One region of the Sphingomonas sp. RS2018 genome, then DNA from elsewhere that is predicted to be linked to it. Evidence: predicted binding sites of a transcription regulator. Region 1 holds the regulator's gene; the other holds the start of a gene.
The links. Region 1 encodes LexA, which represses DNA repair genes until DNA is damaged. Its sites were predicted from a motif close to GTTCCNCNCTTGTTCT; they were not measured.
Positions count from the first base shown of each region.

Region 2: ACX40P_RS03115 (ImuA family protein) is a predicted target of LexA. The motif match lies at 3,738-3,753, and genes of this name have one in related genera.

Region 1 covers NZ_JBTMWL010000002.1:338,188-344,873, forward strand. Annotated here, with positions in the region: gene gltX (glutamate--tRNA ligase) at 1-1,270, opposite strand, end outside; gene ACX40P_RS06705 (ComEC/Rec2 family competence protein) at 1,329-3,215, shown strand; gene ACX40P_RS06710 (hypothetical protein) at 3,140-3,442, shown strand; gene lexA (transcriptional repressor LexA) at 3,512-4,198, opposite strand; gene ACX40P_RS06720 (molybdopterin molybdotransferase MoeA) at 4,255-5,436, opposite strand; gene ACX40P_RS06725 (glycosyltransferase) at 5,545-6,686, opposite strand, start outside.
Region 2 covers NZ_JBTMWL010000001.1:614,921-621,606, reverse strand. Annotated here, with positions in the region: gene ACX40P_RS03130 (thiamine pyrophosphate-dependent enzyme) at 13-1,305, shown strand; gene ACX40P_RS03125 (alpha-ketoacid dehydrogenase subunit beta) at 1,314-2,318, shown strand; gene ACX40P_RS03120 (dihydrolipoamide acetyltransferase family protein) at 2,323-3,669, shown strand; gene ACX40P_RS03115 (ImuA family protein) at 3,781-4,527, shown strand; gene ACX40P_RS03110 (DUF6504 family protein) at 5,201-6,686, shown strand, end outside.

The DNA of each region.
Region 1 (6,686 bases):
TTTCGAGCGCCTCCGTATCCCACTTGTGCACCGCGTCAAGAGCGGCGTGCAGGCGGGCCAGTAGCGCGGGGGCGTCTCCCGCCAGCAACGCAGCGGCGGCTTCGTCGATCGGGATCGGCCGCTGGCGGAACAGGAAGCCCGCGCCGTCCGCTAGTTCGAGGATGCTCGCCGCCCGCGGCTTCAGCGACGCCATCGCCCGGACGAGCGCCGCGCGCTGATCGTCGGTCAGTTCGAAGCCCAGGTGCGGCACGACCAGATCGGCCAGGCGTGCGTCGTCGGCGGCGCGGATGTACTGACCGTTCAGGTTCTCCAGCTTCTTAGAATCGAACCGCGCTGGTGATTTGCCGACGCCGTCGAGGTCGAACCATTCGATCGCCTGCGCCTTCGAGATGACTTCGTCGTCGCCATGTCCCCAGCCGAGACGCAGCAGATAGTTGAACAGAGCTTCGGGCAGGATGCCCATCTCGTCGCGATAGGCATCGACGCCCAGTGCGCCGTGCCGCTTCGAGAGCTTGCCGCCGTCGCCACCGTGGATCAGCGGGATGTGGGCATAGACCGGCTCGGCCCATCCCATCGCGCGGATGATCGGCAGCTGGCGGAACGCGTTGTTCAGATGGTCGTCGCCGCGGATGACGTGCGTCACCCCCATGTCGTGATCGTCGACCACGACCGCGAGCATATACGTCGGCGTGCCGTCCGAGCGCAGCAGGACCATATCGTCCAGCTCGGCATTGGCGACGGCGACGCGGCCCTGCACCAGATCCTCAATCACCGTCTCGCCCTCGCGCTCGGCCCTGATCCTGACGACGAACGGCTGGTCGGCGGGCGCGGTTGCGGGGTCGGCGTCGCGCCACGGCGACTGCAGGCGGAACGGACGGCGCTCGGCCTCGGCGGCGGCTCGCGCTTCCGCCAGTTCGGCCTGCGTCATGTAACAGCGATAGGCGCGACCGGCGGCCAGCAATTCATCGACCACTTCGGCATGTCTGCCGGCACGTGTCGACTGGAACACGGGCTCGCCATCCCAGTCGAGGCCCAGCCAGTCGAGACCGTCGAAGATCACGTCGATCGCGTCCTTCGTCGACCGCGCCTTGTCGGTATCCTCGATCCGCAGCAGCGCGCGGCCGCCATGATGGCGGGCATAGAGCCAGGCGAACATGCCGGTGCGGGCATTGCCGATGTGCAGATAGCCGGTCGGCGACGGCGCGAAGCGCGTGACAACAGCGGCGTTGGCACCGTGCGCGGATGCGTCGGTTTCGGTGGTTGCGCTCAAGCGCACATGCTCCCAGGATCGAGACAGGATGGCCGTTTCAGCCGCTGCGCGCACTAGCATGGCGTTTGCCCCGCTTCAAATCATGGGCGCATGGCGTCCGTGGTCGATCGAGGCATGGCTGGAGGCCGAGCGCGATCAGCTGCCGCTTTGGATACCGGTCGCGTTTGGTGCGGGGATCGCCGCATGGTTCGTGCTGCCGGATCAGGGCGCCTGGATCGCGGTGCTGCTGGCGAGTTTAGCCGTTGCTGTGGCCGGGGCGGCGCTTGCACCGGGTGGCCGCGCCGGTCGAGCGATGACGATCGCCGGGATTGCCGTTGCGCTCGGCACGGGCGCGACGTGGTGGCGGGCGGAGCGCGTGGCGGCACCGGTGCTGGCGCGACCGGCGATCGTGGCATTCATCGCGCGGGTGGAGCGGATCGAGCCTCTGGCGGCGCGCGAACTGGTGCGGTTGCGGCTGGCGCCGGTTGGGGCGGCGGGGCTGCCGCCGCGGATCCGCGTCAATCTGGCCGAACGCGACGTGCCCGCCGGGCTGGCCGCAGGTGCGACGATCCGGCTGCGGGCGCGGCTGATGCCGCCCGCGCCGGCGGCGGTGCCGGGGGCGCACGACTTCACGCGGGTCGCGTGGTTCGGCGGGTTGGGGGCGACCGGACGGGGGTTCGCGCCGGTCGAGGTGATCGCGCCGGGCGACGCGGGACGGAGCGATCTGCGAGTGCGGCTGTCGAGCCACATCCGCTCACGGCTTGCCGGGGCGGAGGGCGCGGTGGCGGCCAGCTTGGCGACCGGCGATCAGGGCGCCATTCCCGAAGACGATGCCGAGGCGATGCGGCGGTCGGGACTGGCGCATCTCCTGTCGGTCAGCGGGCTGCACATCACCGCGGTCGTCGGCGCGGCGATGTTCGTGGCGCTGCGGCTGCTGGCGCTCAGCCCGTGGGCGGCGCTAAACCTGCGGCTGCCGTTGCTCGCCGCCGGCGTCGGGGCCTTAGCGGCGGTCGGTTACACCTGGCTGACCGGCGGCGAGGTGCCGACGATCCGCAGCTGCGTCGCCGCGCTGCTGGTGCTCGCCGCGCTGGCGATGGGGCGGGAAGCGGTGACGCTGCGGCTCGTCGCGGTCGGGGCGCTGGTGGTGCTGGTGCTGTGGCCCGAGGCTGTGGTGGGCGCGAGCTTCCAGCTGTCGTTTGCCGCCGTCAGTGCGATCGTCGCGCTGCATGAAAGTGCGGCGGGGCGGCGGTGGTTCGGAGTGCGGGACGAGGGGTGGGCGGCGCGGACGGCGCGCGGGCTGATGGTGCTGCTGGCGACCGGCATCGTCGTCGAGCTGGCACTGGTGCCGATCGGACTTTTTCACTTCCACAAGGCAGGGGCCTACGGCGCGCTCGCCAATATCGTCGCCATTCCGCTGACGACCTTCGTCATCATGCCCTTGGAGGCGGGGGCATTGCTGCTCGACGGGGTTGGGCTGGGCGCCCCCTTGTGGTGGCTGGCGGGAAAGGCGCTGGGGCTGTTGCTGGCGATCGCACGGACGACCGCGGCGGCACCGGGAGCGGTGGCGGCGCTGCCGGCGATGCCGCGGGGGGCGTTCGGGCTGATGGTGGGTGGGGGGCTTTGGATCGCGTTGTGGCGGACGCGGGCGCGGTGGTGGGGCGGCGTGCCGGTGCTTATCGGAGCGATGTGGGCGTTGGCGACGCCGGCGCCGGACCTGATCGTGACCGGTGACGGACGGCATCTGGCGGTGCGGATGCCGGATGGGGGCATGGCGTTGCTGCGCGAGCGGGCCGGGAACTATGTTCGCGACCTGCTGGCTGAGGGTGGCGGGGTGGACGGGGAGTTGCCCGCGATCGACGACATGTCGGGCGCCCGGTGCAACTCGGATTTGTGCCTGGTCCGCTTCGGCGAAGCACCCGCCTGCTGGCGACGCGCAGCGGGTATCTGGTCGATGCGCTGCCGCTGATCCGCCTGTGCCGAACAGTCGATATCGTCGTCAGCGAGCGCAACTTGCCGCGGGCGTGTGCGCCCCGCTGGTTGAAGATCGACCGGCGGTTCCTGCGTCGGTCGGGCGGGGTCAGCCTGACGCTCTCACCGCCCGGCGTGACGACGGTCGGCGATGGGGCGGGAGACCATCCCTGGGAGCATCCGCCGACCGTGATGCCGCCCAAAGGTAACGATTGGCGTCGCTAGACTGCGGTGGCCGGTGCCTGCCAAGTGCTTCGACTTCGCTCAGCACGAACCGGGTTTTGGGCAACTGCTTCAATACCGGCGTAGCAGCCCTGCGAGCTTGCCCTGCACCTGTACTTGCCGCGCGGCGTAGCGTTGCGGGTCGTAGTTGCGATTGGCGGGGTCGAGACGGATCATCGCGCCTTCGCGGTGGAAGGTCTTCAACGTCGCCTCGTGATCGTCGATCAGCGCGACGACGATGTCGCCATCACGCGCCGTCTCAGTCCGGCGGATGAGGGCATAGTCGCCATCGAGAATACCCTTCTCGACCATCGAATCGCCGGACACCTCCAGCGCATAATGCTCGCCCGAGCCGAGCAGCGCGGCGGGGACGGGAAGCATCGTCGCCCCCTCCATCGCCTCGATAGGCACGCCGGCGGCGATGCGACCGTGCAGCGGGATCTCGATCACGTCGTTTGCGGGCGACGGCGGCGCACGATCGGGCGTGCTCGCACCCGCGAATGTTGACGAAGTTGAGACGTGCGGCGGCGTCTTCGCCTCCGACCGCTCGGGCATCTTGATGACTTCGAGCGCGCGGGCACGGTTGGCGAGGCGACGCAGGAAGCCGCGCTCGACCAGCGCCGAAATCAGGCGATGGACGCCAGACTTCGACTTGAGGTCCAGCGCCTCCTTCATCTCCTCGAACGATGGCGAGATGCCGGTTTCGTTGAGGCGATCGGCGATAAAGCAGATCAGCTCGTGCTGCTTCTTCGTTAGCATGGACGGACCTCCGTCTGGAACAGATAACGAACGTTTATGTATTGTTCTCGACCCTGTCAAGCGATCGGCAACAGCTCCACGAGATCGTCGATTGCCGCCGGCGGGGCATGCGGCTGACGCAGGACGAGGCAGGTCGAGCGGGCGAGCGTGCGCAGCATCGAACTGTCCTGGATGGCGGCGACAAGAACGCGCCCGTCGATCACCGCGCCGCGGAGATAATCGGTGCGCGGGCCGTTGGCGGGGAGCGGTTCGCCGAGCGGCGCGGTGTAGGTTGGGGGAAAGGGCGCGGACGCCCCGCCCAACGCCGCGACGAGCGGTCGCAGGAACAAGGTGGCGGTGACGAAGGCCGACACCGGATTACCGGGCAGCCCGAGTACCACGGTGTCGCGCATCCGCCCGGCCATCATCGGTTTGCCCGGCCGCAGCGCGATCCGCCAGAAGTCGATCGTCGCGCCCGCCGCTTCGAGCGCGGGCCGGACGAGGTCGTGGTCGCCGACCGACGCGCCGCCGGTGGTGACGAGGATGTCGGCATCGACCGCGGCAAAGGCGGCGGTGAGAACGTCAAGGCGGTCCGGCAGAATGCCAAGCGACACGATCTCGACGGGCAGGTCGGCCAGTAGCGCGGCGAGCAGGACGCCGTTGCTCTCGGGCAACTGCCCGGGCGCGAGCGGGGTGCCTGGCGGGACGAGTTCGTCGCCGGTGGAGGCGATCGCGACGCGCACCCGGCGACGGACGGGGACGGTGGCGTGACCGGCGAGCCCGGCGAGCGCGACGCGCGGCGGCGTCCAGCGCTCGCCCGCGGCGACGACGATCTCGGCTTCGGCGAAGTCCAATCCGCGGCGGCGGACATTGCCGCCGACGCCCTTCGGCCCCTCGCCCGACAGCGTCAGCGTATCGCCGGCCCGCGCCGCTTCTTCCTGCACCAGCACGCAGTCCGCGCCGGCAGGCATGGCCGCACCGGTGAAAATGCGGACCGCCTCGCCCGCGCCGATTTGTCCCGAAAAGGGACGTCCGGCCGCACTCTCACCCACGACGCGCATCGGCGCGGTCCGGTCTGCGAAGCGGATGGCATAACCGTCCATCGCTGACAGGTCCGCATCGGGCTGGGTGCGCGTGGCGGCGACGTCGGCGGCGGCCCAGCGGCCGGCGGCCTTCGCCAGCGGGACGGTCTCGGCCGGGCGGGGTGTGGCGAGCGCGAGCAGGCGGGACTGCGCTTCGGCGACCGGGATGAGGGTCATGCGCGTCGCTCGCGCGCTGGGCTGAACGCAAGAGCGGGAAGGCGAGCACACATAGACGCGCTTTGCCCCCGACGCCCGGACATTGAAAGGCTGTTGGGCGAGGTCGGACTATCTCGGCCCTTCCGCCACCGCGACCCGCCCGCTGCGATCCAGCTTGCTCCAGCCGACCACCCAGCCGCCGATCGCCGATCCGATCGCGCGCAGCACGACGCCGTACATGAGCTGACGGTACACTACCCGCTGCGCGACCAGCAGATGGGCGGGATAGCGCGCCTGCCCGCCGTCGAGCCTATAGGCGATCCAGCCGCAAAAGACGTCGACCGCAGTGAAGGCGACCCAGTAGAGCGCCATCGTCGCGACGTCGCCGGACGTCTGCGCCCAGCCATGCTGCGCGACGCGCAGCGCGGTGCCCACCACCGACACGACCAGCGCGAGGTCGATTACGGGCGAGATGGCGGCGAACAGGATCTGGAAGATCCACGCCTGCGGCAGGCCGACCAGCGCCAGCCCGCGCGGGCGGCGCGACCGCCAGATACCGCGATGCTTCCACAGGCATTGCAGCGTGCCGAACGCCCAGCGATAGCGTTGCTTGCCCAGACCTGCGAAACTCTCCGGCGCCTCGGTCCATGCGACCGCCTCTGGATCATAGGTCACGCGCCAGCCGGCGCGTTGCACGGCGATGGTGAGATCCTGATCCTCGGCCAGCGTGTCCTCCGGATAGCCGCCGACCGCATCGAGCGTCGTACGGCGCCAGGCGCCGACCGCACCCGGCACCACCGTCATCGCATCGAAGCCGGCGAGCGCGCGGCGTTCGAGGTTCTGCGCAGTGATGTATTCGACCGCCTGCCAGCGTGTGACGAGGTTGACGCGATTGCCGACCCGCGCGTCGCCCGCGACCGCCCCGATGCGAGGATCGGCGAACCAGCGCGCCAGGTGGCGGATCGTGTCGGGCTCGAACTGCGTATCCGCGTCGAGCGCGATCACCACTTCGCCGCTCGCGTGCAGCAGCGCACGGTTGAGCGCGGCGGCCTTACCGCCGTTCGGCAGCGTCAGCAGCGTCACGCGATCGTCGTCGCCGAAGCGCGTGCGGACGATCGCGCTGGTCGCGTCGCGCGATCCGTCGTCGGCGACGATGATCTGCAGCGCGGGATAGTCGCTGGCGAGGATGCGTTCGATCGACGTCGCGATCACGCGTTCCTCGTTATAGGCGGGGATGATGACCGAGACGGAAGGCGCGAACACCGGCGGTT
Region 2 (6,686 bases), on a different contig from region 1:
TTTGGAGAGAGCATGACCGACGAGCGTCCGCGCGCGAATCTCGCACCCCTCACCCTGCATGTGCCGGAGCCGCGGTTCCGCCCCGGCGATGCGGTCGACTTCGCCGACGTCACGGTGCCCCCGGTCGATGCCGCGCGCCGGCCCGACACCGCCGAGGCCGCGGACCAGTTCCACGATCTCGCCTTCGGTCTGGTGCGCGTGCTCGATCTCGACGGTACCGCCGGTGGCCAGTGGAACCCGCGGCTCGACGCCGACACGATGCGCAGCATGCTGCGCAACATGGCGCTGACCCGCGCCTTCGACGAACGCATGTTCCGCGCGCAGCGACAGGGCAAGACCAGCTTCTACATGAAGTCGCTGGGCGAGGAGGCGGTGTCGGTGGGCGCCGCGGCGGCGCTGGCCGCCGACGACATGTGCTTCCCTTCGTATCGCCAGCAGGGCATCCTGCTGTCGCGCGGCTGCAATCTGGTCGACATGATGAACCAGATCTATTCGAACCGCGGCGACAAGCTGATGGGGCGCCAGCTGCCGATCATGTATTCGGAAAAGGACTTCGGCTTCTTCTCGATCTCCGGCAACCTGACGACGCAATATCCGCAAGCGGTCGGCTGGGCGATGGCGAGCGCGGCGAAGGGCGACACCCGCATCGCCGCGACATGGTGCGGGGAGGGATCGACCGCAGAGGGCGACTTCCACTCCGCCTGCACCTTCGCCAGCGTCTATCGCGCGCCGGTGATCTTCAACGTCGTCAACAATCAGTGGGCGATCAGCAGCTTCTCGGGCTTCGCGGGTGCGGAGGCGACGACCTTCGCCGCGCGGGCGGTCGGCTATGGCATTGCCGGGCTGCGCATCGACGGCAACGACGCGCTGGCGGTCTATGCCGCGACGCGCTGGGCCGCGGAACGCGCGCGGACCAACCAGGGGCCGACGCTGATCGAGCATTTCACCTACCGCGCGGAGGGTCACTCCACCTCCGACGATCCCACCCAATATCGCTCGGCGGGGGAGCCCAACGCCTGGCCGCTGGGCGATCCGATCGTGCGGCTGCGCGATCACCTGATCGCGATCGGCGAGTGGGACGAGGAACGCCACGCCACGATGGACAAGGAGCTCGCCGAACAGGTGAAGACCGCGCAGAAGGAGGCTGAGAAAAACGGTATCCTCGGCCACGGCATGCACCAGTCGTTCGACACGATGTTCGAAGGCGTGTTCGAGGAGATGCCCCCCCACCTGCGCGAACAGCAGGCGCAGATGCGCGCCGAGCGGGCCAGCGCGGGCATGCCGGCGCTGGGAGGGCACAACTGATGGCCCGCATGAACATGATCCAGGCCATCAACTCCGCGATGGACGTGATGATGGCGCGCGATCCCGATATCGTCGTGATGGGGGAGGACGTCGGCTATTTCGGCGGCGTGTTCCGCGCGACCGCGGGGCTGCAGGCGAAATACGGCAAGACCCGCGTGTTCGATACGCCGATCACCGAATGCGGCATCATCGGCGTCGCGGTCGGCATGGGCGCCTATGGCCTGCGCCCTGTGCCAGAGATCCAGTTCGCCGATTACATCTACCCCGCGCTCGACCAGCTGGTCAGCGAGGCGGCGCGGCTGCGCTATCGATCGGCGGGGGAGTTCACCGCGCCGATCACGGTGCGCTCGCCGTTCGGCGGCGGCATCTTCGGCGGGCAGACGCATTCGCAGTCGCCCGAGGGCATCTTCACTCACGTCTCGGGGCTGAAGACGGTCATTCCCTCCACGCCCTATGACGCCAAGGGGCTGCTGATCGCCGCGATCGAGGACAATGATCCGACGATCTTCTTCGAACCCAAGCGCATCTACAACGGCCCGTTCGACGGCCATTATGACCGCCCGTCGAAGAACTGGTCGCAGCATCCCGGCGGCGAAGTGCCCGAGGATTACTACCGCATCGACCTTGGCAAGGCCAAGGTCGTGCGCGAGGGCGCCGACGTCACCATCATCGCCTATGGCACGATGGTGCATGTCGCGCAGAACACGATCGAGGACCTTGGCATCGACGCCGAGATCATCGACCTGCGCAGCCTCGTCCCCCTCGACATCGAGACGATCGAGGCGTCGGTGAAGAAGACCGGCCGCTGCGTCGTGGTGCATGAGGCGACGCGCACCGGCGGCTTTGGCGCCGAGCTGTCGGCCCAGGTGCAGGAACGCTGCTTCCACCATCTGGAGGCGCCGGTCGAGCGCGTCACCGGCTTCGACACGCCTTATCCGCACAGCCTGGAATGGGCGTATTTTCCGGGGCCCGTCCGTATCGGCGATGCGCTCAAAAAAGTGATGAAGGATTAAGCCGATGGCCCGCTTCGAATTCCGCTTGCCCGACATCGGCGAAGGCATCGCCGAGGCCGAGATCGTCGCCTGGCACGTCGCGGTCGGTGACCGCGTCGAGGAAGACCAGCAGCTCGCCGACATGATGACCGACAAGGCGACGGTGGAGATGGAATCGCCCGTATCCGGCACCGTCGTCGCGCTAGCGGGTGAGGTCGGCGACCAGATTCCGATCGGGTCGACGTTGGTGGTGATCGAGACGGAGGGTGAAGGCGCTGGCGAAAGTGCGGGCGATGCCGCGCCGCCGGTGAGCGAGGCGGTCGAAGAGCAGATCGAGGCGGAGAATCCGGGGGTCGAGGAGGTGGCTTTAGATCAAGATCCTCCCCGGCACAGGGAGGGGGACCAGCCGCAGGCTGGTGGAGGGGGCGCGCCACAGGCGGCATCACCCGCGGATACCCCCCTCCACCCCCCGGCTGCGCCGGGCGGTCCCCCTCCCCGTGCCGGGGAGGAGCATAAAGTCCTCGCCTCCCCCGCCGTCCGCGCCCGCGCGAAAGACCTCGGCATCGACCTTTCGACCGTGAAGCACGACGGCGCCCACGTACGCCACGCCGATCTCGACGCCTTCCTGCGCTATGCGGGTGGGCAGGGCTATCACGCCCCACACGCCAGCCGCGCGCGGGCGGATGAGACCGTCAAGGTCATCGGCATGCGCCGCAAGATCGCCGAGAACATGGCCGCGGCGAAGCGCAACATCCCGCACTTCACCTATGTCGACGAGATCGACGTGACCGCGCTGGAGGACATGCGCGCCGACCTGAACGCGAACCGGGGGGCGCGGCCGAAGCTGACGATGCTGCCGTTCCTGATCGTCGCCATCTGTCGCACACTGCCCGAATTCCCGATGCTCAACGCCCGCTACGACGACGAGGCCGGGGTGGTGACGCGCCACGGCCGCGTGCATCTGGGCATGGCGGCGCAGACCGACACCGGCCTGACCGTCCCCGTCATCCGCGACGCGCAGGACAAGAACGTCTGGCAGCTGGCGAGCGAGATCGGCCGGCTGGCCGAGGCGGCGCGCACGCAGAAGCTGAAGCCCGAGGAGCTGGGCAACGGCACCATCACCATCACCTCGCTCGGGCCACTCGGCGGCATCGCGACGACGCCGGTCATCAACCGCCCCGAGGTCGCGATCATCGGCCCGAACAAGATCGTCGAGCGCCCCGTCTTCCGGGGTGACGACATCGTGCGGGCGAAGCTGATGAACCTGTCGATCAGCTGCGATCACCGCGTCGTCGATGGCTGGGACGCGGCGAGCTATGTGCAGGCGGTGCGCAAGCTGCTGGAGACGCCGGTGCTGCTGTTCGCGGACTGAGGCGCGAGGGGGCGGGACAGGCGAAACGAAGATGGCGTGATCTGAAGCGGTTGACTCTGAAGGCAAACGGAACAGAATAGGAACATCTGTCGTTTCCGAGTCGTGCCCCGCGTGTCCAATCCTGTCGTCATCGCCGAATTGCGTGCGCAGCTGAGCGCGATCGAGGGGCGTGCCTATGAGCGGCGCCCGGCGTTGCCGTTCGGCATCGGCGGAATCGATTCGGTGCTGGCGCCGGGTGGCCTGCGGTTGGATGCGCTGCACGAAGTGGCCGGCGAATCGCCGTCGATGGGCGACGATGCGGCGGCGACCTTGTTCCTGGCCGGCATCGCCGCGCGGGCGTGGGGGCCGGTGCTGTGGGTGGTGCGGCGACACGATCTGTTCGCGCCGGGCCTGTCGCAGGCCGGACTCTCCGACGCGCGCGTGATCTATGCCGAGGCAGCGGACGATGCCGACCTGCTGGGCATCATGGAAGAGGGGCTGCGCCACAAGGGGCTGGGCGCGGTGATCGGCGAAGCGAAACGCGCCGGCCTCGCCGCGACGCGCCGGTTGCAGCTGGCGGCGGAGGGCGGGCGGACGATCGCGCTGCTGCTCAAGCGCCACGGCCGCACCGGCGACGACCCGCTGGGCGCGCCATCCGCCGCCGTCACGCGCTGGCGGGTCGGATCGGCCCCCTCCACCCCCCTGCCCTGCGCCGGCGTCGGCCGCGGGCGCTGGCGCGTCGAGCTGGTGCGGCAGAAGGGCGGAATCCCTGGACACTGGACAGTGGAGGCGTGCGATGAAACGGGTCGCTGCGCTCTACCTGCCAAGCTGGTCGATCGACCGGTTGCGGCGGGCGGAGCGGCGCAACGCGCCGCATAGCGCAGGCGCAGGCGCGTCGGAGCAAAGCTCGACGGCGACGGTGCGCGACGGCGAAGCCGTACGCGCAGCGCCCCGCCCGGCCGGCGGGCGCAGCCCGTCCGACGACGTGGGCTTCGCCCACGGCGGGGCCGCCACTCTTGCGCCCACGCCAGAACCGAACGCCCCCAAACGTCCCACCTGTAACCCTGGGCTCCCGCCTGCGCGGGAGCACGGTGTGCTGGCGGACAGCGTCGTCCAGCCACCACATATCGGAAGCGACTACAACGGCGGCTGGAGACCCGGCGCACGCTGGGCGCGAGGCGAAGTCGACGACAGGCCGGCGACCAAGGCCGACGTCCGCGCGGTCATCGCCACCCTGCCCGCCCACCAGCGCCCGCCGATGCGCGAGCTGGGCCGGCTGAGCGAGGCGGCGCCGCACCCGTTCCGCACGATGCGGGCGGATGATGGTGGTGCGCCCGGTGCGGGGGTGATGTTTGGTCATCCCTGCAACAATGCGGAAGACGGTTTCCCCCACCGCTCAAGCACTGCCGGACGATTGGCTTCGTCTCACGCCGAAAGCCACGCGTGTTCCCGCGCAGGCGGGAACCCAGGGTCCAGCAATGCGACAGCGCGTGTCGTTCCCCGCCCTGGGCTCCCGCCTGCGCGGGAGCACGGTCCGGAATCGGCCTGCGCCGTGGCAGACGCCAGCGATCCTCCCCCGCCCCTCGTCATCACGCGCAAGGCCGGGCCGCGCGTGGAGGTCGTCGCCGCCTGCGCCCACGCCCATGCGCTGGGCATAAGGCAGGGCATGGCGCTGACGCAGGCGCGGGCGCAGGTGCCGGGATTGACGGTGCGACCGTCCGACGATGCGGGCGACGCCGCCGACCTGCGCGCGCTGGCGACGATGCTCGCGCGGCGGGTGTCGCCGATCGTTGCGCTCGACGGAGCGGGCGGGCTGCTGATCGACATCACCGGCACCGACCATCTACACGGCGGCGAGGCGGCGCTGGCGCGGCGGATCGTACGCCAGCTGGGGTCTCGCGGCTTTGCGGCGCGGGTTGCGATCGCCGATACGCCCGGCGCGGCGCATGCGCTGGCACGCTATGGGCCGTCTGCGGTGCTGCGATCGCATGACGATGCCGCAGCACTCGCGCCGCTGCCGGTCATGGCATTGCGGCTGGAACCGACGCAGGTCGAGCTGTTGCGGCGGCTCGGCATCGACAGCATCGGCGCGCTGGCCGCGGTGGCGCGCGGGCCGCTGGCGCGGCGGTTCGGGCGCGGCATCGTCGACCGGCTGGACCAGGCGCTGGGCCGCCTGCCCGAACCGCTCGACCCCGTCGTGCCGCCCGAGCCGATCGCGGTGCGCCAACGCTTCGCCGAACCGATCGCGACCGAGGAAGCGATCGCACACTGGCTGGGCGTGCTGGTGCCGCGGCTGGTGGCGGCGCTGGGCGGCGCGGGGCTGGGCGCGCGGCGGATCGAAGTGATCGCCGACCGCGTCGATACGGTGGCGCAGCGCATCCGCATCGGGCTCGCGCGTCCCAGCCGCGACAGCGCGCATATCCTGCGGTTGCTGCTGCGCCGGATCGGCGACATGGAACCGGGCTATGGCATCGACGCCATCGCGCTGCACCTGCGCGCCGCCGATCCGCTGGGGCCGGAGGCGCTGGCCGCCGATCTGGCCGCCGAGGACGACGCGCCCGACCTCGCTCCGCTGGTCGATACGCTGACGACGCTCGGGCGGCGGACGTGGCGGGTCGCGCCGGTCGAAAGCGATGTGCCCGAACGCAGCACCGCGCCCGCGCCGCCGCTCGATCCGCCGGCGCGCGCGGCCGTGCCGCTACGCGTCGACGACGTGCGGCGGCTGGACCGGCGCGCGGCGAGCCACCCGTGGCATCCGCGCTGGCCGCGCCCGGTGCGGCTGCTGGCGCGACCCGAACGGATCGACCACGTCATGGCGCTGATGCCCGATGGCGCGCCGCGCCGCTTCGTGTGGCGCGGACGAGCCTATGCGGTGGCGCGCGCCGACGGCCCCGAACGCATCGCCGGCGAATGGTGGCGCCGGCCGGGCGAACGCAATGCCGTGCGCGACTATTTTCGCGTCGAGGACGATGCCGGCACCCGCTTCTGGCTCTACCGCCGCGGCGACGCCGAGCGCGCGGAGACGGGGGACCTCAGCT